4 regions of the Vibrio sp. KUL70 genome follow, and region 1 is predicted to be linked to each of the others. Evidence: predicted binding sites of a transcription regulator. Region 1 holds the regulator's gene; each other region holds the start of a gene.
The links. Region 1 encodes PurR, which represses purine synthesis genes. Its sites were predicted from a motif close to TNANGNAAACGTTTNCNTNA; they were not measured.
Positions count from the first base shown of each region.

Region 2: the regulator PurR is predicted to act here: its motif matches at 3,152-3,171, upstream of AC6I7V_RS05930 (phosphoribosylaminoimidazolesuccinocarboxamide synthase).
Region 3: the regulator PurR is predicted to act here: its motif matches at 2,262-2,281, upstream of folD (bifunctional methylenetetrahydrofolate dehydrogenase/methenyltetrahydrofolate cyclohydrolase FolD).
Region 4: the regulator PurR is predicted to act here: its motif matches at 1,858-1,877, upstream of purL (phosphoribosylformylglycinamidine synthase).

Region 1 is NZ_AP045834.1:1,106,635-1,111,969, reverse strand. It holds gene elyC (envelope biogenesis factor ElyC) at 1-331, shown strand, start outside; gene torR (two-component system response regulator TorR) at 452-1,165, opposite strand; gene torD (molecular chaperone TorD) at 1,422-2,069, shown strand; gene purR (HTH-type transcriptional repressor PurR) at 2,391-3,395, shown strand; cyclic di-GMP riboswitch class I at 3,567-3,651, shown strand; gene AC6I7V_RS05075 (TfoX/Sxy family DNA transformation protein) at 3,780-4,370, shown strand; partial or broken gene AC6I7V_RS05070 (IS1182 family transposase) at 4,488-5,335, shown strand, end outside.
Region 2 is NZ_AP045834.1:1,307,627-1,312,961, reverse strand. It holds gene AC6I7V_RS05950 (YiaD family glycine zipper/OmpA-like lipoprotein) at 97-765, shown strand; gene AC6I7V_RS05945 (hypothetical protein) at 828-1,841, shown strand; gene AC6I7V_RS05940 (hypothetical protein) at 2,007-2,195, shown strand; gene AC6I7V_RS05935 (SulA-like leucine-rich domain-containing protein) at 2,615-3,037, shown strand; gene AC6I7V_RS05930 (phosphoribosylaminoimidazolesuccinocarboxamide synthase) at 3,270-4,373, shown strand; gene AC6I7V_RS05925 (transporter) at 4,525-4,902, opposite strand; gene AC6I7V_RS05920 (helicase-related protein) at 5,109-5,335, opposite strand, start outside.
Region 3 is NZ_AP045834.1:2,197,542-2,202,876, forward strand. It holds gene AC6I7V_RS09610 (curli production assembly/transport protein CsgE) at 51-539, shown strand; gene AC6I7V_RS09615 (curli assembly protein CsgF) at 550-960, shown strand; gene AC6I7V_RS09620 (CsgG/HfaB family protein) at 977-1,813, shown strand; tRNA gene AC6I7V_RS09625 (tRNA-Arg) at 2,072-2,148, opposite strand; gene folD (bifunctional methylenetetrahydrofolate dehydrogenase/methenyltetrahydrofolate cyclohydrolase FolD) at 2,359-3,219, shown strand; gene AC6I7V_RS09635 (NupC/NupG family nucleoside CNT transporter) at 3,314-4,513, opposite strand; partial or broken gene AC6I7V_RS09640 (LysR family transcriptional regulator) at 4,721-5,335, opposite strand, start outside.
Region 4 is NZ_AP045834.1:700,468-705,802, forward strand. It holds gene ohrR (transcriptional regulator OhrR) at 1-53, shown strand, start outside; gene mltF (membrane-bound lytic murein transglycosylase MltF) at 124-1,722, opposite strand; gene purL (phosphoribosylformylglycinamidine synthase) at 2,030-5,335, shown strand, end outside.

The sequences.
Region 1 (5,335 bases):
CGTGACTTCCGCTAGCCATATGCAGCGTGCTCTCAACGAATTTCATGATGCAGGAATGAAGCCGATTCCAGCGCCTACCAATTTTCTGGCTCAAGAAGGCATTGAGCAACCTTGGAACAAGTACATGCCAAAAGCGATCTACTTAGAGCAGACCGAACGATATTGGCATGAAACGATGGGGTTAGTTTGGCAATCATTGCGCGATTGGCTAGATAACCAAAGCACCGAAATAGAAGAGCCGATGATCATCCCCGAACCTTCTATGCTTGAAGAAGAGCTCTCTGCCGCCTCTGATGCACAACCAACAAGTGGCGCACAACCAGCCATTTAATGCTGTATGAAATGACTTTAAGTCCCTAGACCTTTCAAGCTGATTTCATAAACAAAAAGCCGAGATACTGAATATCTCGGCTTTTTCAATTTCGCTTGTTGAACATTTCAATGCTGGCTGCTAATCGCCTGCAAACATATAGCCTTCACCATGAACCGTCACAAAAATTTGTGGATTCTTTGGATCAAACTCCATCTTAGCACGCATACGACGAATCAATACGTCGATGGTACGATCGTTTGGTGCATCAACGCGGTGGCTAATCATATTTAAGATTCGCTCACGACTTAAAACCTGGTTAGGGTATGACGACAGCGCAACCAATAACTCATATTCAGCTTTGGTCAATTTCACTGGCTCACCGTTTTTACTCAGTGCGCGACGTGGAATATCAAACGTCCATTCACCAAAGCGAACGATTGACGCGTCTTCCGCCTGCTCAGTTGCACCTGCTGGTGACTTGCGAGCCGCAGAAATTCTCCAAAGTAGGTTTTTCACTCGAACCAATAATTCGCGAAGTTCAAATGGTTTGGTAACATAATCATCTGCGCCCATCTCTAGGCCTACAATTTTGTCGATGCTATCCGTGCGTCCAGTAACTAAAATAATCCCAATGTCTGATTGACTGCGTAATTCGCGAGTTAGCATCAATCCATCTTCGCCTGGTAAGTTGATGTCCAGCATAATGAGATCTACGTTATTTTCTTCTAAAACATTTCTCATTTGAGCGCCGCTTTCTGCTTCGCTTACTGTGTAACCCTCATTCTGGAAATATCCAACCAGCTTACTACGGGTTACCACATCATCTTCAACGACTAATACGTGATAGCTCATCTACACCACTTTTCTTATTTAATAGTTTCAGTGACCATTCTATTCATAACTAGTAACAATTCTAGTAGTAGGTAAGATAAAAGCCAGAAACCTGAATTTTTTTTGATACAAGACAATCTTAAACCTTGCTATTTACCCCCCATCGCAATTCAATATAGGCATTACTACTAACGAGTGACTTTGCAGTTAGCAAATACAAGGGTTAGTAAGCCTTCGTACCGCAGATATTACGAAAGACGATATTAGGATTATTGAGATGAAAGAAACCAAAGCGTTCAATGAACAACGAGCTGAAATCTACTGGTGGCTATCGAGCCTGTTCGCGAAAGAACTGACTCAAGAAGAATTGGAGAAATACCACTCGGTTGAGATTCGTTCGTTTTTAACCGGCCTCGGCGACAACGAGACGCTTAAGCCATCAATCAATAACCTAGTAGATGCACTTAACCGATTACAGAACCGTGAAGATGCTCAATTAGAGCTTTCATCCGATTTTTGCGAGCTGTTCTTAAAGTCGGATAAGTACGGTGCTCTGCCGTACGCTTCTATTTATCTAGACAAAAGTGGACTACTGAATGCGAAACCAGCTCAAGACATGGAAGCCATCATGGCGTCTTACGGCATCGCCGTAAACCAAGATCTAAAAGAGCCTGCTGACCACTTAGCCATTGAGTTAGATTTCCTAGGTAACATCATTATTCGCTCCAACGACCTTGAGAGTGAACAAGATCTAGAAACGGCTTTCGCTACACAACACGAGTTTGTTGAACAACAGCTCCTTAGTTGGGTTCCACAGTTCGCAGTAAAATGCCGTGAATTTGATGAGTTTGGTTTTTACGCATGTGTTGCAGAATTGCTAGTCGCTTTCTGTAAACTTGACGCACAATATTTAGCTGGTGAATAAATTCACTGATGACTAAGGGTACAATTTAGGTAGAATGTGACAACTCACCCAGATTTCTGGGTGAATTTTATTGCGAGTATTTTCTAGTCAGTCTAAAATTGTGACCGCAAACGATAAAATATGAAACATTCTCGAAATGCTATGCTTTAAATTAGCTAAGAGCATTTCGGTGTTAAGACAAGCCGCTCTCATAAGCGGTTTTTTGTTTTTTAGCACTTTAGTACCGAGAGAGCCCTCCATATTCTAAGCTCTTGTTCTGGTAGCTTTAAACGGCTACTTGCTCCGTACTGCTGAGGAAGTAGCTATCAATAGGATAAAGCCATGGCAACTATAAAAGATGTCGCTCGCTTAGCCGGCGTATCAACAACCACCGTTTCTCACGTGATCAACAAGACACGTTTCGTCGCAGAAGCGACTCAAGAAAAAGTAAACAAAGCCGTCGATGAACTAAATTATGCACCAAGTGCTGTTGCTCGTAGCCTGAAATGTAACTCTACGCGCACAATCGGTATGCTAGTGACTCAATCAACCAACCTATTCTTCTCTGAAGTGATCGATGGTGTAGAGAGCTACTGTTACCGTCAAGGCTACACGCTGATTCTATGTAACACAGGTGGTATCTACGAAAAGCAACGCGACTACATCCGAATGCTTGCTGAAAAACGCGTAGACGGTATCTTGGTAATGTGTTCTGACTTGACTGAAGAACTGCGTGAAATGCTTGACCGCCACGCAGACATTCCAAAAGTTGTTATGGACTGGGGCCCAGAGAGTTCACAAGCGGATAAAATCATCGACAACTCAGAAGAAGGTGGCTACCTCGCCACTAAATACCTGGTTGAACGAGGACATGATCGTATTGCTTGTCTAAGTGGACATTTGGATAAAGCGGCATGTGTAGAGCGTATCGCGGGTTATCGTCGTGCTCTTGAAGAAGCAAACATTCAAACAGATGACAATCTAATTCTTGAAGGTAACTTCGAATGTGACACCGCAGTTATCGCGGCAGATAAAATCGTTTCAATGGAGAATCGCCCGACAGCAGTATTCTGTTTTAACGATACTATGGCACTTGGTCTTATGAGCCGTCTGCAGCAGCAAGGCATTAAGATCCCAGAAGACATTTCAGTGATTGGTTACGACAATATTGAGCTGGCAGAGTACTTCTCACCACCGTTGACAACTGTTCACCAGCCAAAGCGTCGTGTCGGCAAAAACGCATTTGAAATCTTGTTGGAACGCATTAAAGACAAAGATCACGAAAAACGCGTGTTCGAAATGCATCCAGAGATCATTGAGCGAGCTACAGTTAAAACGTTAAAATAACGTAAACTTTAGAGAAATCTAATAAAACGCACCGCTTGGTGCGTTTTTTTTATTCTGACAAAGTAAAAACCTTGTTGCATATAAAGACAACAATTAACTGAATTAAGATCACATTTTGGAATAACAAGTGTGAACCTCATTCAACAAAAAACTTTATTCTTCGTTATACAGTCACGCACAGGGCAAATCACTTGAAAGGGTGAGACGCAAAGCCTCCGGCCTAACCCATTATTGGTATGGTAGCGGGGTTACCGATGGCAAAATGCAGTATTTCCTACCTTTAGTAGTAATTTACGGCTTATTGACAATTTTATTGCGACATTTTGCTAATCTCTCGGACCTGCTTATTTGGTGGCGTAATTCAAATACACCGAGATAAACAATATGGATAAACCGATACTCAAGGACTCAATGAAGTTATTTGAGCCACTTGGAAAGATTAAGTCACGCTCAATGTTTGGCGGTTTTGGCCTATTTGCCGACGACACGATGTTTGCACTGGTCGTTAACAATCAATTACACATTCGAGCTGACAAAAATACTACTTCAAAATTTGAACAACAGGGTTTCGAACCTTACGTATACAAAAAACGCGGATTCCCAGTCGTTACTAAGTATTTTGCTCTTCCAGAAGATCTCTGGCAGACTCAAGAACGTATTATCGAACTGGCAAAAGCGTCCCTTGACTGTGCCAAAAAAGAGAAGCAAATCCAATCATCAGCGAAGCCTACACGATTAAAAGATTTGCCCAACCTTCGACTTGCCACAGAGCGTATGTTGAAAAAAGCGGGCATCGATACCGTCGAGAGCTTGTATGAGTCAGGTTCTGTTAATGCATACAAAGCAATAAAAGAGTCTCACTCATCCAGTGTCAGCTTAGAGCTGCTTTGGGCACTTGAAGGTGCCATCAACGGTACTCATTGGTCGGTCATACCTCAACAACGACGCGATGAGCTTATCAACTCTATCAATTAAGTCCACCTCACTTAATTGTCAAAAGCCACATCAATGTGGCTCAGACTGCTGACAAAGGTCTAGCTTTCAAGCTAGACCTTTGATCTAATAGGGGTATCGAAATATGGATATCTCACTATGCTTCAAGAGCCTTCACCTCAACAATATGAACTCGAAATGGTCACCATGGAACAGCTCGTTCCTCAGAACCATTTAGTTCGTAAGATAGATAAAGCCATCGACTTCGAGTTTATCCGTAATGAAGTCGCTCACCTCTACTGTAAAGACAACGGTCGCCCACCTGTTGACCCTGTACGCCTGTTTAAAATCATCCTGCTTGGTTACCTCTTCGGAATAAAAAAGCGAGCGACAACTCGTGAAAGAGATTGAAGTCAATGTCGCTTATCGATGGTTCCTGCGTATGTCACTGACAGAGAAAGTTATCCATGCATCGACACTCAGCCAAAACCGTATTCGCCGCTTTAATGGTACCGATGTGTTTGAGCGTATCTTTATCAATATCGTAGAGCAGGCAATGGCGAAAGGTTTGGTCGCAGGCCAAGAACTATTTACTGACAGCACGCACCTAAAAGCCAATGCCAACAAAAATAAGCACACGAACAAAGTGACTAAGGTTCGCGCCAGTGCTTATCTTGATATGCTCGATGAAGATGTCGCGCTAGACCGAGAGAAAGAGGGTAAGAAACCTCTAAAGTCACGTACCGCTGAGCCTAAAACTAAGAGCACCAAAACGAGTACTACCGACCCGGAAAGTGGCTTCATGACTCGAGATAATAAGCCCCAAGGCTTCTTCTATCTCGACCACCGTACAGTGGATGGACAGCATGGCATTATCTTAGATACCCATGTCACAGCAGGTAATATCAATGACTCTCAACCTTATGTGAAGCGTCTGGACTATACCCTAGAGCAATTTAACCTTAATCCAATCGCCGTTGGACTCGACGCGGGCTACTTCACTGCGC
Region 2 (5,335 bases), 200 kb from region 1:
AAACCGCTAATAGAAGTTTCCTCGACGGATATACAGAACAATATGTTTGTCATACACATCGACTGTATGACTGAAGTACAACATGGAGACAACACGTTGAAAAAAATCACATTAGCACTTGCGCTGACTATCGCTCTAACCGGCTGTCAGGCGACTCAGCGTCAAAACGCAACGACAGGTGAATCTGAAACAAACTCTGCGACACAAGGTGCTCTGATCGGTGCTATCGCTGGTGCCGTAGCGGGCGCAGCAACGGGGGATGACTCTAAAGATCGTCGTAAACGTGCACTCATTGGTGCTGCAGGTGGCGCGGCTGTCGGTGGGGGTATTGGTTACTACTTCGACCAACAAGAAGCGGCATTACGCCAAGAGCTACTTAACTCTGGTGTTCAGGTTGAGCGTGTTGGCGAAAACCAACTGCTACTTCGCCTAGAAAACGGCATCGGTTTTGAATCGGGTTCTTACGCTCTTGAGCCAAGCATCCACAAAACACTGCGCGGTGTGGCCCGTATTCTGGTTGAGTACCCTGACACAAGCCTAGTGATCGATGGTCACACAGATAGTACTGGTAGCGAATCTACCAACCAAATCCTATCTGAGCGTCGTGCTGAATCTGTGCGTGCATTCTTGATCTCTCAAGATGTCGCAGCAGGCCGTGCTATTGCTCGTGGTAACGGTGAACGCTACCCAATCTGTGACAATGGCACATCACAAGGTCGAGCATGTAACCGTCGCGTAGAAATACAAATTCTACCGTTGAAATAATCTCGATTAAGCCCAGCCAATCGCTGGGCTTTTTTATAGGAACTACCAAGAAAGATGGATCTATGTTGCACAAGGTCATTTTAATTCCCCTACTTTTTTGTCTTCTTAGCGCCCAATCATTTGCAGAGATAACAAAGCAAGAACTGACTCAGCTTCAAGAGAAGGCTAATCAAGGCAACTCAGAAGACGAGTTTCGTCTGGCACAGATCTACTTGAATGAGCCGAGCATCAAAAACGAAGAAGAGGCTTTTTATTGGTTTTCTCAAGCTGCAGAACAAGGTCACCAGCAAGCTCAACTGCAAACTGCTGATATGCTGCTCACGGGGCTTGGAACTCATAAGGATATTAACGCTGCTGCCCTTTGGTATACGCAACTTGCTATAGAAGGCAATCATCAAGCGGCATTCAACTTGGGCGAGCTTTATGAACAAAAACCCGAGTCATTTGATGGACTTGACCAAGCCGGGTTGTGGTATCGTCTGGCAAGCTCTCAACTGCCTCAAGCTCAGCAAGCTTATGAACGAGTACTCCAAGCACAATTTAATCAGCGACGCTCACAACAAGTTTCATCATTTAAAGCACTAGATGAGCAATATAGTGAGCAGGCCACGACACAACCAACTCATTCATCTCCCGTAAATGTGTCGTCGACTAGCCAACAAAGCCAAGCTTCTCAAAATCTGACCATTGGTTTCGCTATTGTAATTACCTTGCTGCTTGGCTTAACAGGCTTTCTCATCGCTAAGTTGCGTCAAGGTGACAGTACAAAAACTGAAGACATCAGTCGAGAGCAAATCAAGCTCAAAGATATTCAGCTTAAACAACAAAAGCACCAAATCGCCACACTCTACAAAGAGCTGAAGAAACGACAAGGCAGTAAGAGTCACCACAACCTTCAGCTTGCCTGTGCTGTGTTCGGATACAATGTTTCGGCGATCCCTGAACAAAAGCAGATCAAACTTCGCTACAAGCAACTCTCTAAAATTTATCACCCTGATGGCCAAGGAAGTGATGAAGAGATGAAAAGGTTGAATGCAGCCCTGAAAACAATTTTACAAAATGTTACCAAAACGTAACAAATAAAATCTTTCAGGGATGACTTAGTGCACGGAAACCCATTTCTATTGGTGTCGCAAACGATCTCCCTCTCAAAAACAGGTAACAAACAATTAACTTATTAGTACTACTTGTGTCATAATTCACGCCGAAAATACACCTGACGATACAGGTGAGGAGAGGATATGTTCACAATTGAAGGCGTATGTGATTGGTGTAAAAAGCCAAGCCTAGTAAAAAAACATGACTACCTTGATGGTAAGTCTCATAGTTCATGCGAAAAGTGCAATGACATTGCAACCATGGACGTTCGCCAGTTCAATATCGGCGAAATGGAAATGAGAGCAAAACTCTCCGAGGCAACGAGAAGATAGTAGTCTCAACACGGAAGTAAAAAAGCGCCATCAAGGCGCTTTTTTGATCCTGCTCACTTACCGCATCTACCATCCCTATTCGATACACCATTACCTCCCTTTCGCCTTTGTCCTTAAGCCCTCTTTAGCTTCTAAAGAGACCTTCTATCCAAACAAGTCACCTCAGTGCCTATACAGTACTTTTATCAAACCACTGTATAAACCTGTATAGAAAAGGTGCTATGGATCTCAAACCTTCTTAATCATGAGAAATTTTGATATTTCAGTCGAATTTAAAAACACAATCTAAAACAATAGCTTAATATAAACCTCGAGTCAGATTTCGAGGTTTTGTTCAATATTCCCTCAAAAAATTGCTTGATCTTATGCACCACTAAAACTACTGTATACACATACAGCATGTATATAAGGACAGCAAAATGATTCAAGCTCACGTAAAAGCACAACACTCTAGCCCGCTAGTTCAATGCGCATTTTCTTCAGCATCACACCTGCCGCAAAGCTCTAATCAATATCGCCACCAAGCAAACTTGCTAGCGCGTATGGCTTTGCTGTCCAATCAAGAACAGTGGTTACTGTTTACTGCTCAAACCCCTCGCCCATCAGCAAAAGAACTCTCTCAGTTCAACATTTGCTGTGAGCGCATCATTCACATGAAACCTTCTCGCCAAATGAGCGAAATGGAGACTGTAGAGAAAGCGATTCGCTCTCGAAACGCGAGTGCCATTATCGCAAGCAACCAAATCGATTCATTTGGTCAACAGTATTTACGTGAGCTTGCGATCCAATACCAATGTGAAGTCTTCTTTGTCGAGCACAACACAACGCATCATGTCCACTAATCAAACACTGTCCGCCCTGCTCTTTACTGTTGAAACCACTGACAGCATTGAGCAGTTTTTTTTGCAATTAATTCAGTGCTAGGAAAGTGCAGATAAAAAAGAGATTTCAAAGAAAAAGGCAAACGTTTGCTTTTTCTCTGGAAGCTGAATTTAGATTGGGTATAATGCCCACCTAATCGAGTGTGTTATGCACTTCTCTGTACGACGTTTGATAAAAGATAGGAATGTCTAAATGAGCCTCGCTGATCAAGTTCTAGCCGTAAATGATGATCTACCCATCCGTACTGATAAACCTGTCCACAGTGGCAAAGTTCGTTCAGTTTACTGGTTAACCGAAGAAGATAGTCAAAGACTAATCAAAGAGAAAGGCTACGATGTCGCGCCTGATGCGCCGTTAGCCATTATGGTAATTAGTGACCGTATCTCTGCATTTGACTGTATTTGGCATGGCGAAGGTGGCTTGAAAGGTGTTCCTGGTAAAGGTGCCGCGCTCAACGCTATCTCTAATCACTGGTTTAAGCTGTTTAAAGACAACGGACTGGCTGATAGCCACATTCTAGATATCCCTCACCCATTCGTTTGGATCGTACAAAAAGCACGCCCTGTTATGATTGAAGCGATTTGTCGCCAATACATTACCGGTTCAATGTGGCGCGCATACGCTAATGGCGAACGTGAATTCTGTGGCATCGAAATGCCAGAAGGCTTAGAGAAAGATAAGAAGCTTCCTGAGCTACTGATCACGCCATCGACCAAGGGTATTCTTAAAGGCATTCCTGGCGTACCAGAAGCAGATGATGTCAACATCACTCGTCAGAACATCGAGCAGAACTTCGCTGCGTTTAACTTCACTAAAGAGAGCGATATTGCTCACTACGAGAAGCTACTCAAAGAAGGCTTTAGCGTGATTCGCGAAGCATTGAGCAAGGTTGATCAGACCTTCGTTGATACCAAGTTTGAGTTTGGTTACGTCAATGATGCTCAGGGCAATGAAAAGCTTATTTACATGGATGAAGTTGGCACGCCAGATTCATCACGTATTTGGGATACTCAAGAGTACAACAAAGGCAACATCGTAGAGAACTCGAAAGAAGGCTTCCGCCAGTTCTTGTTAAACCACTTCCCAGATGCTGATATTCTACTTAACAAAGAGCGTATGCCTGAACGCGAAGCATTAGCACGTGATAACGAACTGCCGCTTGATGCCTTAATGTCCCTGTCTCGCACCTACCTTGATATTGCTGAAAAGATCACAGGCAGTAAGATTGAACTGAGCGAGAATCCAAAACAAGAGATCGTCGACATCCTACGCGCTGAGTACGACCTAATCGACTAACATTCATTTTTATCAATAAGGTTTGTTACTCAAAGGGCCACTTACCACTTTATTAATCAAATAAATGAATTAATGAAGTAGATAAGCGGCCCTTTATCAGCATTAGACTTAATTCGTCATCGAATTCCGCGTTGAGATAACGCCTTGCTATCTATAACTTGATTGTGAACTCTTCAGCCGAATTTCCGGTGATCACCAAGTGGCTTCGTGATTCAATGTACTCGATCTGTTCATCTTCCAACGAATATGGCATTACAACTTTCAGTTCGTTGATACCTTCCAACTTTGCCAATTTAAGTAACACTACGATATTTGATTCGTCACTCTTCCTCGTAGAGAGTGATTTGAGTGCCTTTTCCCATAAACGATCTTCCGGAGTCGATAGATCTTTAATGCTATCTTTCCATACTGTACCGAACACAGGGGCAAATGTGGTGAGTGCTTCTAGAAAAGTCCATTTTTTATCGCATGACGCGCCAAGAAAGTTTGTGTAATCAAATTCTACACAGGTCTCTTTTTGTTTATCCATGATGTCCCCCGACACATTGGCAACACAATATACTTTTAATATCCACCAACTCTTTCTATATAGCAATAGGATATAGAAGAATGGTCTTTTATGACCTTTTGATTGGTTAAAATGGCATATAAAAATCAATTTTGTAACAAAAGACGAACTGAAAACTCATATATGCGCCTATTTGATTAATATTTTACAAATTGAAGTAATTCCTCTTATTTCACATCCACAATACGACTTGCTTTCTTATATTGAATGCGCCAACCAGACCAAACTGGTAGCTCCCAACGCTTAGGTGGTGTTTTACGTCCACCGCTCGAGTAATGAACATACACAAGCTTTCTTTGAGGAAGGTATTCAACATCGATATGAAGATCGGCCAATGATAAATGGAAAGGGTATTTTTCTGCAAACTCCTCATATTCCCAATAAGGAATACCGG
Region 3 (5,335 bases), 1.1 Mb from region 1:
CATCAGTTAGGCTTAATTGTGTTTCGATGAATCATATTTTTATTTCATAAATGGAAGCACATATGACAATGAAACTGTATATCGTTGCGTTGCTGTCTTGCACTGTTAGTGCAGGAGAAAAGAGTCACAGACTTGAAAATGGTGCGCCTTTAGAAAATGGGACAAACTTTGAGGATTCGACAAAAAGCTTGAAGGAACAATTTAACGACTTTAGTGAAGTGAATGGGATAATAGTTGACAGAACAATTACGCGCTTAGGTGATGATTTCTATTTCTTCTTCTCGCAATCGATCAATGAAAATTATCCCAACCTGAAGGAAAATTTGACGGTAAAAGAGAGACCAACAGCATTGTCTGGAAGCATCATAGAGGTTCAGCACTCTAGAAAACCCATCTTCCGCACAGCATTGTCTCCCGGTCGTCGACAAGCAAAAGAGCGAGCTGCTGATGCAACGCGAGTTGTTGGGAATTACATCATAAGATGGCAAGCGGAAAGGCTCTTTCAGGACACTTACGATCTCGATCATGATGAATTTTAAGGAGCCAAGGATGTCGACAATTTTAAGAAAAATCACGCTTATTGCACTGCTAACTTCCCCTACTATTTGCGCGAGCGAATTGGTCTATACGCCCGTAAACCCAAGTTTTGGTGGAAATGCTTTAAATAGCTCTCACCTATTTAACCATGCTAATGCGATCAATGATTTTGAAGACCCAAACGCTAGGGACTTTTTCGGTGAACAAGAATCCGCACTAGATCGCCTAGCATCCAGCTTAGAGTCTCGTTTGATAAGTCAGCTGCTTGCTGATGTGGGGAACGGTAACACTGGACAATTAGAAACGGACGACTTCTTCCTCAATATTGTTGATGATTCTGGATCTTTACTCGTTCAGATAGTGGATAAAGCGACCGGCGAATCAACAGAAATTAGCGTATCGGGACTAAACCCAGACCTCTAATCACAAGGGTTATGTTATGAAATCGATGATTATCGTCTTCCTAACCTTGGTGTTAGGAGGATGCTCTTACTCTATGCAAATCCCAGAGACTTCTGAATCACCTAAGCTGATGCCGAGGGGAACAACGTATGTCGACCTCATTTCGTTGCCACTACCACGCGGTAAAATTTTGGTCTCAGTGTATGATTTTAGAGATCAAACCGGGCAATACAAACCTCAACCCAACAGTAACTTCTCAACAGCGGTGCCACAGGGAGGAACATCACTGCTCACAACGGCACTGATTGATTCACGATGGTTTATCCCACTTGAGCGTGAAGGGCTTCAGAATTTATTAACGGAACGTAAGATCATTCGAGCCGCTCAGAAAAAAGATAAGGTTGTGAATAATCATGGCGCAGACTTGTCGTCTTTGAGCTCTGCAAACATTGTTATTGAAGGCGGGATCGTCGCTTACGATTCGAACATTGTTACCGGTGGCGCAGGTGCAAAGTATTTAGGTATTGGTGGCTCAGGACAATACAGAACGGATCAAGTCACGGTTAACCTAAGAGCAGTTGATGTTCGAACTGGACAGGTTCTTTTGAGCGTAACCACAACCAAAACCATTTCTTCACATGAGATCGGCTTCGGGGCTTTTCGCTTTGTTGACTACAAAGAGTTACTAGAAGTTGAGATGGGCTATAGTCAAAATGAACCCGTGAATATTGCTGTGATGTCAGCAATAGATGCAGCCGTGATCCACTTAATCGTTCAAGGAATGAAACGTGGTATGTGGTCGCCTGGTGACCCTAATGCTATGCAGAACCCAATCATCTCTCGTTATTCTGACGCAAGCACAGACATACTTTAAGTAATACCAATCACAGTAAGTAAGTGATCAAAAATAGCGCAGGAAAAAGGCTTGAGAACAAGGCAGCTTTTCTGCAACAGAGAGTTTCGGTAAGTAGTTATTCTACAATCAAAAATTCTAACGCAGTTATCGAGCGTTTTAACAAGCTAGGGTGAGCAATTATTTACTACGATTGGTATAAACCATATTACTGTTTTATACCGCCCCAAAACGACAAAGGCCTGACAACTTAATAAGCTGTCAGGCCTTTTAAAATAATGGCACGCCCTGTAGGATTCGAACCTACGACCACATCCTTAGAAGGGACGTGCTCTATCCAGCTGAGCTAAGGGCGCGCTACAGGAAAGAATTATACGAATTCGAATCAGTAAAGCAACGGCTTTATCTAACATTCTGATCTAAGTGGGTAAAAAAAGGGCAAAGACATTATAAGTGTTGAAAATTAGAGCAAAGCAAACGTTTGCTTGATGGAAATCAAAAACGTTTTCTGGAATAATGCGCCAAAACATCAGCCACTAACTTGAATATCACTACTAAGGAAATTCATGACTGCTCAAAATATTGATGGAAAGCTAATATCTCAAACCGTTCGTTCTGAAGTTGCTGCACGTGTAAAAGCACGTACTGAAGCAGGCTTGCGAGCTCCGGGCCTAGCGGTAGTTTTAGTGGGTGAAGACCCAGCTTCTCAGGTTTATGTGGGAAGCAAGCGCAAAGCGTGTGAAGAAGTCGGTTTTGTATCAAAGTCTTTTGACTTACCAGCAACAGCAACCGAAGAAGAGCTACTCACTCTAGTTGACCAACTGAACGAAGATCCAGAAATCGACGGTATTCTTGTTCAGTTACCTCTTCCTGCCGGTATCGATAGCACACACGTGCTAGAGCGTATTACGCCAGAAAAAGACGTTGATGGTTTCCACCCATACAATGTCGGCCGTCTGGCACAACGTATCCCTAAGCTACGTTCTTGTACGCCAAAAGGTATCATCACTCTGCTTGATCGCTACAACATCGACCTACGTGGTAAGCACGCGGTTGTTGTCGGCGCATCAAACATCGTGGGTCGCCCTATGACTCTAGAGCTACTTCTAGCGGGTTGTACGACCACGACTTGTCACCGTTTCACCAAAGACTTGGAAGGTCACGTTCGTCAAGCAGACGTTGTTGTGGTTGCGGTAGGTAAACCTAACTTCATTCCGGGAGCGTGGATCAAGAAGGGTGCCGTGGTGGTCGATGTGGGTATCAATCGCCTAGAATCTGGCAAGTTGGTGGGTGACGTGGAATATGATGTCGCAAAAGAGAGCGCAAGCTTTATCACTCCAGTTCCGGGTGGTGTTGGCCCGATGACGGTTGCAAGCCTTATCGAGAACACAATGATCGCTTGCGAGCAGTTCCACTCTCATAAGTAACGGCTTTCTCAAGTCAACATTACTCCAAATAAAGGAAAGCCGCGACAATTCATCCGTCGCGGCTTTTTTGTTAGCTATTCACTTATGGAAAAGGCTATAGCGACAGTGCTACACCTGCAATCGAAGCACTCATCAAGTTCGCTAACACACCTGCACAAATCGCGCGGAAGCCGTACTTAGAGATGAATGAGCGACGCTCTGGTACTAGGCTACCCAAACCACCGATCAGAATCGCCATGGTTGAGATGTTGGCAAAGCCACACAACGCAAAAGTAACGATGGCTTGAGAATGTTCGCTCAACACTTCCTTCGCTTCCATCAGCTGGATGAAGGCTACAAACTCATTCACAACAATCTTGTTACCGATCAGTGAGCCCGCAACAATCGCTTCGTCCCATGGCACACCAATCAGCCATGCAACGGGTGCAAACACATAACCTAGGATAAGCTCGAAGCTTAGGTCCACGCCGAACCAACCTCCAACTGCACCTAGCATGCCGTTCAGCATTGCAATCACACTGACAAAGGCAAGAAGTGTTGCACCCACTGCGACTGCAATACGAAGTCCGGACATAGCCCCATCTGCCATGGCCTCAACTACGTTGGTTGCTCGTGGAATTTCTACATCTGATTCAATGCTCTCTTGAGTCTCATTGGCACTACCTGGAACCAAAATCTTCGCCATCAGTAAGCCTGCAGGCGCAGACATGAATGCCGCTGCGATTAGGTAGTTCAGATCTACGCCCAGAGACGCATAGCCTACTAATGTACCGCCAGCTACCGATGCCAAGCCACAAGTCATTACCGCAAACAGCTGAGAATCAGTCATATGCTTCAGGTAAGGCTTAACCACCAGTGGTGCCTCAATCATGCCAACGAAGATGTTCGCCGTAGCAGAAAGAGACTCCGCTCGGCCTGTACCCAGCAGCTTCTGCAATGCGCCGCCAATTAGGTTGATCACTTTTGGCATGAAACCAATATGGTACAGACCCGAAATCAAAGCTGAGAAGAAGATAATGATACCAAGAACATTGATAGCAAATACAAAACCACTATTGGTTAGGCCACCAAATAGGAAGCCGATACCTTCTTGACCATAATTGATTAAGCTCGACACTGCTCCTGTAACACCATTAAGCACTTCTTTGCCCATAGGCACGTAAAGTACAAGCAGTGCAAAAGAAACTTGTAGTAGGAAAGCAAGAGACACCGTTCTCAGCTGAATATTTTTTCTGTCCGTAGATAGTAACCAAGCGATTACTAAAAGAGTAATGATTCCAATTAGGGATGCCATGTGCGTCAAACCTGAAAAAGTTGTAGTAGGAAAGGCGACGCATTGTATAGAGGAAATCGTTTGCGGCAAGTTGCGGTTGTTACATGGATGTTGGTTCAATAGGCGATTTTAACCCGAAATATCTAACCTATTGAATTAATTGAAACTATATTGATTGTTTTTAATACTTTTTCCATATGGAAATTATATTTTCAAAAACAGCGACAGTTAGCGGTGTAATTCAACACAAGTTTTCAGATTTTGATCCCAATAAGTTGGAGAGCCAATATGCTGTTTAAGAAACTCAATCACGGTCGATAGTTTTTTCGGCATGTTCTTGCGGCTCGGATACACGGCAAAAAATGGCATGATTTGGCTCGCTTTCCATTCCGGCAAGACTTGAATCAATTGCCCACTACGAAACTCCTCTTTGACGAGGTAAGTCGCAAGATAAGCAATTCCCCACCCTGCCACAGCCGCGTCTCTTACCGCCTCTGCGAGATCGACAGAGTAATCACCACTTACGGTGACACATAAACTTTCTTGTCCGTTATCGAACGCCCAAGAGGTGTAATCACGCTCACGGCTACGATAGATAAGACAGTTGTGGTCGCTCAGCTCCGAAGGGCAACTTGGCGTGCCTGCTTTGATCAAATAATCCGGTGATGCCGCCACCACAAATTGGCTATCCGCCAATCGTTGAGCAATGTAGCCTTCCGGCAGTGCCTCATTATTGGTGATCCATAGATCCAAGCGCTCTTCGATCATGTCTACTTTGTAATCGAACAGGTGAATCTCGACTTTGAGCTGTGGATAGAGCTGACGCAACTGATCGATAGCGGG
Region 4 (5,335 bases), 410 kb from region 1:
AGTTGTTGGCTTTGAAGACTTTGTGCGAAAAGGTATTAGAGAAGCTCGGTTAACTTTTCCTTCAAGACAAACAACAAAAAGCCACACCGATGTGTGGCTTTTTGGTTGAAGGTAAACTGCGTTCTACTCTTCGCTCTGATCTTCGTCGCTCAACTCGTCGGTTGAGGCAGCATTACTGATACTTGACTCTGCTCCTGAGATTGCGAGTGGTGGAATCACGATCAGGTCTTCCATACTCTCTTCCAGTGCTTCCTCAGTGCGTTGGTTTACGTGGCCGATGATACTTTGGTAGTAACGGCGAATATTCTCTACATAGTTTTTGGCTTCGTCACCACGAGCATAACCGTAGCGCGTTTGGCTATAATACTTCTTCTGTCTTAGTAGAGGCAGTCTGTCTTTTACGTCACTCCAAGAGTCCGGATCGCCACCCTGTGCTTTGGTTAATCGACGCGCATCCATCATATGTCCATAGCCAACGTTATAGGAAGCAAGCGCAAACCAGATTTTCTCATGCTGCTTGATTGAGTCAGGGATTCTATTGACGATACGACGCAGGTATTCCACACCACCTTGCACCGACTGTTTTGGATCCAAACGGTTCGTTACACCCACACTCTTCGCCGTCGGAAGGGTTAACATCATCATGCCTCGCACCCCTGTCGGAGATTTCGCAACAGGATTCCAGTGAGACTCTTGGTATGCAAGGGCTGCAATCAAGCGCCAGTCAAACTCCTGTGAGTACTCTTGGAATAGTGGTGACCATTTCGGTAGCTTGCTGTCCAGTGCACGAATAAAAGCGCGAGTATCCACGTAATCGAAACTTCCGATGTGACCGATGTATTTCTCTTCCAGCGTTGCTAGCTCACCAGACTGTTTAAGGTTGCCGAAGAACTCAATCAGCAGCGCATAAAGGCTCTCATCTTCCGATTTTTTTAAGTACCAAGAGATAGGTTGATCTTCCGTTAGCTCGAATGCAAGCGCGAGATCTGGATAGAGGCGCTGTGCCAGCGATAGTTCAATGGAGTCTGCAACGGTAAAGCGCAGTTCGCCCTTAGACACTTGTCTCAAAAGATCATTAATGTCTGCATTGCCAACCGACTCGTAGATAAAGTCTGGGTTAGATTGCTGAAGTTGATTTAGAGTCGGTTCAAAGTGAGATTCTTTAATCACTACAAGGGCAGGGACTAATCTGTCATCGATAGTTGTTAGCTCGCTGCTTTCTTCATTCTGCTCTCTGTTCTGTTGCTCTATGAATTTCGCTTGGCGTTGGTTCTCAAACTCAATCAGTTGTTCTAGATTACGCGGGCGCCATTGACCTTTCTTGTAAACTACTTGTTGGCTTACGTAATAATAAGCTGGCGCAGCACGGTAGCCGCGGGTGTGCTCATTGTTCTGGGCCAAACCTGTTGCGATAAGGTCTATTTCACCTTTTTGTAAGGCAGGGAATAAGCCTGACAAACGGTATGCAGGTTTCATCTCTAATTGTACGCCAAGCTGCTCGGCAAACTCTCGAGCTAATTCATAATCCAAACCAGCAGGGCCGTCTGGGCCGATATAGTAAGAGAGTTGGTTATTGAGAGTTCCGACCCTTAACACGCCGCGCTCTCGGATCTGCTCCAAGTCGCTTTTCGGTTCCGACTCAATTTGGCATCCCGCTAAACCGGTAATGGTGATTGCGACGAGAAGAAGTTTGGATGAAAAAATGCGTGTAAGTGTATGCATCAAAATGAAATCTCAAAAAAGTAACGTCCCTTTATATCAAACCGTTTACTCTCGGCAAAGTGACTTTAGGTAAACAGCAGTAAAAGTGGCCAGAAATGCAGCAAAAGTAACAATTGCCAAGAAACATGAAAAAAATGACGCAAACGGTTGCTTTTTTGGTTACGTCACAAAAACAATTGCTATATAATGCGCCCGCAACAGAGAGGTGGAATCGGCATAAGTTCGAAGAAAACAGTTAGGTTACTCCTAAAACCCACTGAATTTATACCAATATCACCTTAATCAATTGCATAAGAGACCTAAGCACATGAGAATTTTTCGTGGCTCCCCAGCTCTATCTGAATTTCGTGTTAACAAGCTTTTAGAGCTTTGTCGTGAACTTGGCTTACCTGTTACAGGCATCTACGCTGAATTTGCGCACTTTGCCGATCTAACAGCAGACCTAAATGATCAAGAAGTTGAGAAACTAGAAAAACTTCTGACTTATGGCCCGACGATTGAAGAGCATGAACCGCAAGGTCTTCTTCTATTAGCAACTCCTCGCCCTGGCACCATTTCGCCTTGGTCTTCAAAATCGACGGATATCGCAAACAACTGTGGTCTAGATAAGATCGCACGTCTTGAGCGCGGTACCGCTTACTATATCGAATCATCGGTAGAACTTTCTGAGCTACAACTGGTTGAGCTTAAAGCGATCCTGCACGATCGTATGATGGAAGTTATCTTCACTGATTTCGAATCTGCAACGGCACTTTTCCAAGTGGCAGAGCCAGCTCCGGTAGCAGACGTAGACCTGTTAAAAGGCGGTCGCGCTGCGCTTGAGAACGCAAACGTTACCTTAGGCCTTGCACTTGCGGACGATGAAATCGAGTACCTTTACGATGCGTTCGTAAACAAGCTAGATCGTAACCCAACCGACATCGAACTAATGATGTTTGCACAGGCGAACTCAGAGCACTGTCGTCACAAGATCTTCAACGCAGACTGGACTATCGACGGCGTTAAGCAAGAGAAGTCTCTGTTTAAGATGATCAAAAACACATTCGAAACCACGCCAGAAAACGTGCTGTCTGCATACAAAGATAACGCAGCAGTCATGGTAGGTTCAGATGTAGGTCGCTTCTTCCCGAACCCAGAAACTCGCCAGTACGGTTACAACCAAGAGAAAGCGCACATCCTAATGAAGGTGGAAACGCACAACCACCCAACGGCTATCTCTCCTTGGCCGGGCGCTTCTACAGGTTCTGGCGGTGAAATCCGCGACGAAGGCGCGACAGGTATCGGTGGTAAGCCAAAAGCAGGTCTAGTTGGTTTCACAACCTCTAACCTACGTATTCCTGGTTTTGAACAGCCATGGGAAACAGATTTCGGTAAACCGGGTCGCATCGTTAACGCTCTAGACATCATGCTAGAAGGCCCACTTGGTGGCGCGGCGTTCAACAACGAATTTGGTCGCCCAAACCTATTGGGTTACTTCCGTACTTATGAAGAGAAAGTGAACTCTCACGCAGGTGAAGAGGTTCGTGGTTACCACAAGCCAATCATGATTGCTGGTGGTATGGGTAACATCCGTGACGAGCACGTTCAGAAGAAAGAGATCCCGGTAGGTGCGAGCCTAATCGTACTTGGTGGTCCTGCAATGAACATCGGCCTTGGCGGTGGTGCAGCTTCTTCAATGGCATCTGGTCAATCAGCAGAAGACCTAGATTTCGCTTCAGTACAGCGTGAAAACCCAGAAATGGAGCGTCGCTGTCAGGAAGTGATCGATCGTTGTTGGCAGCTTGGCGAACAGAACCCAATCGCATTTATCCACGATGTGGGCGCAGGTGGTATCTCTAACGCACTTCCAGAGCTTGTAGACGATGGCGAACGTGGTGGTATCTTCCAACTGCGCGATGTACCAAATGATGAACCAGGTATGAGCCCACTAGAGATCTGGTGTAACGAATCTCAAGAACGCTACGTAATGGCAGTTGCGCCAGAGAACATGGAAGTATTCGATGCGATCTGTAAGCGTGAACGTGCACCATACGCAGTTGTTGGTATCGCAACAGAAGAGCGTGAACTGAAACTTGAAGATTCACACTTCGAGAATACACCAATCGACATGCCAATGGACGTTCTTCTTGGTAAGACGCCTAAGATGCACCGTGATGCGAAAACGCTTAAAGCGAATAACCCAGCGGTTAACCGTGACGGTATCGAGCTAAACGAAGCAGTGGATCGTGTTCTACGTCTTCCAACGGTTGCAGAAAAAACATTCCTAATCACTATCGGTGACCGCACGGTGACTGGTCTTGTTGCGCGTGACCAAATGGTTGGCCCTTGGCAGGTTCCAGTAGCAAACTGTGCGGTAACCGCAGCAAGCTACGACACTTACCATGGCGAAGCAATGTCGATGGGTGAGCGTACACCAGTTGCTCTACTAGATTTCGGTGCTTCAGCTCGTTTAGCGGTTGGTGAAGCAATCACCAACATCGCTGCGACAAACATTGGTGATATCAAACACATTAAACTGTCTGCGAACTGGATGTCTCCAGCAGGTCACCCGGGCGAAGATGCAGGTCTTTACGAAGCGGTTAAAGCGGTAGGTGAAGAGCTATGTCCAGCTCTTGGCCTAACTATCCCAGTTGGTAAAGACTCAATGTCGATGAAGACGAAGTGGGAAGAGAATGGCGAGCAGAAAGAAGTAACGTCTCCGCTATCTCTAATCATCACTGCATTTGCTCGTGTTGAAGATGTACGTAAGACAATCACACCTCAGCTTCGTACTGACAAAGGTGATACATCATTAGTTCTTATCGACCTAGGTAACGGCCAGAACCGTCTAGGTGCAACAGCACTAGCGCAGGTTTACAAGCAGCTTGGTGACAAGCCAGCAGACGTAGACAACGCAGCACAGCTAAAAGGTTTCTACGAAGGCGTTCAAACTCTTGTCGCGAACGACCAAGTAGTGGCTTACCACGATAAAGGTGATGGCGGTCTATTCGTTACTTTAGCTGAGATGGCATTCGCAGGTCACTGTGGCGTTAAAGCTGACATCGCTAACCTTTACTCTGAAGAGAAGGGCGAAGACGCACTAGCAGCACTATTTAACGAAGAGCTAGGTGCAGTACTTCAGGTTAAAAATGATGACCTAGATTCTGTACTTTCAACGCTAGCAGCGAACGGCCTTGAAGCATGCTCACACGTAATCGGTTCTGTAGAAGCATCTGATGAGCTAGTGATCACTTCTGGCGAGTCAGTCGTTCTTGAGCGTAACCGTACTGAACTACGTACTATCTGGGCTGAGACAACGCATAAGATGCAAGGTCTACGTGACAACCCAGCATGTGCTGACCAAGAGCATGAAGCGAAGAAAGACAACTCTGACCCTGGCCTAAACGTTAAGCTAAGCTTCGATGTAAATGAAGACATCGCAGCGCCATATATCGCGAAAGGCGCTAAGCCTAAGATGGCAATCCTACGTGAACAAGGTGTTAACTCTCACGTTGAGATGGCAGCAGCGTTCGACCGTGCTGGTTTTGAAGCAACAGATATTCACATGAGCGACATCCTAACGGGTCAAGCCGTGCTAGAAGAATACCAAGGCCTTGTCGCTTGTGGTGGCTTC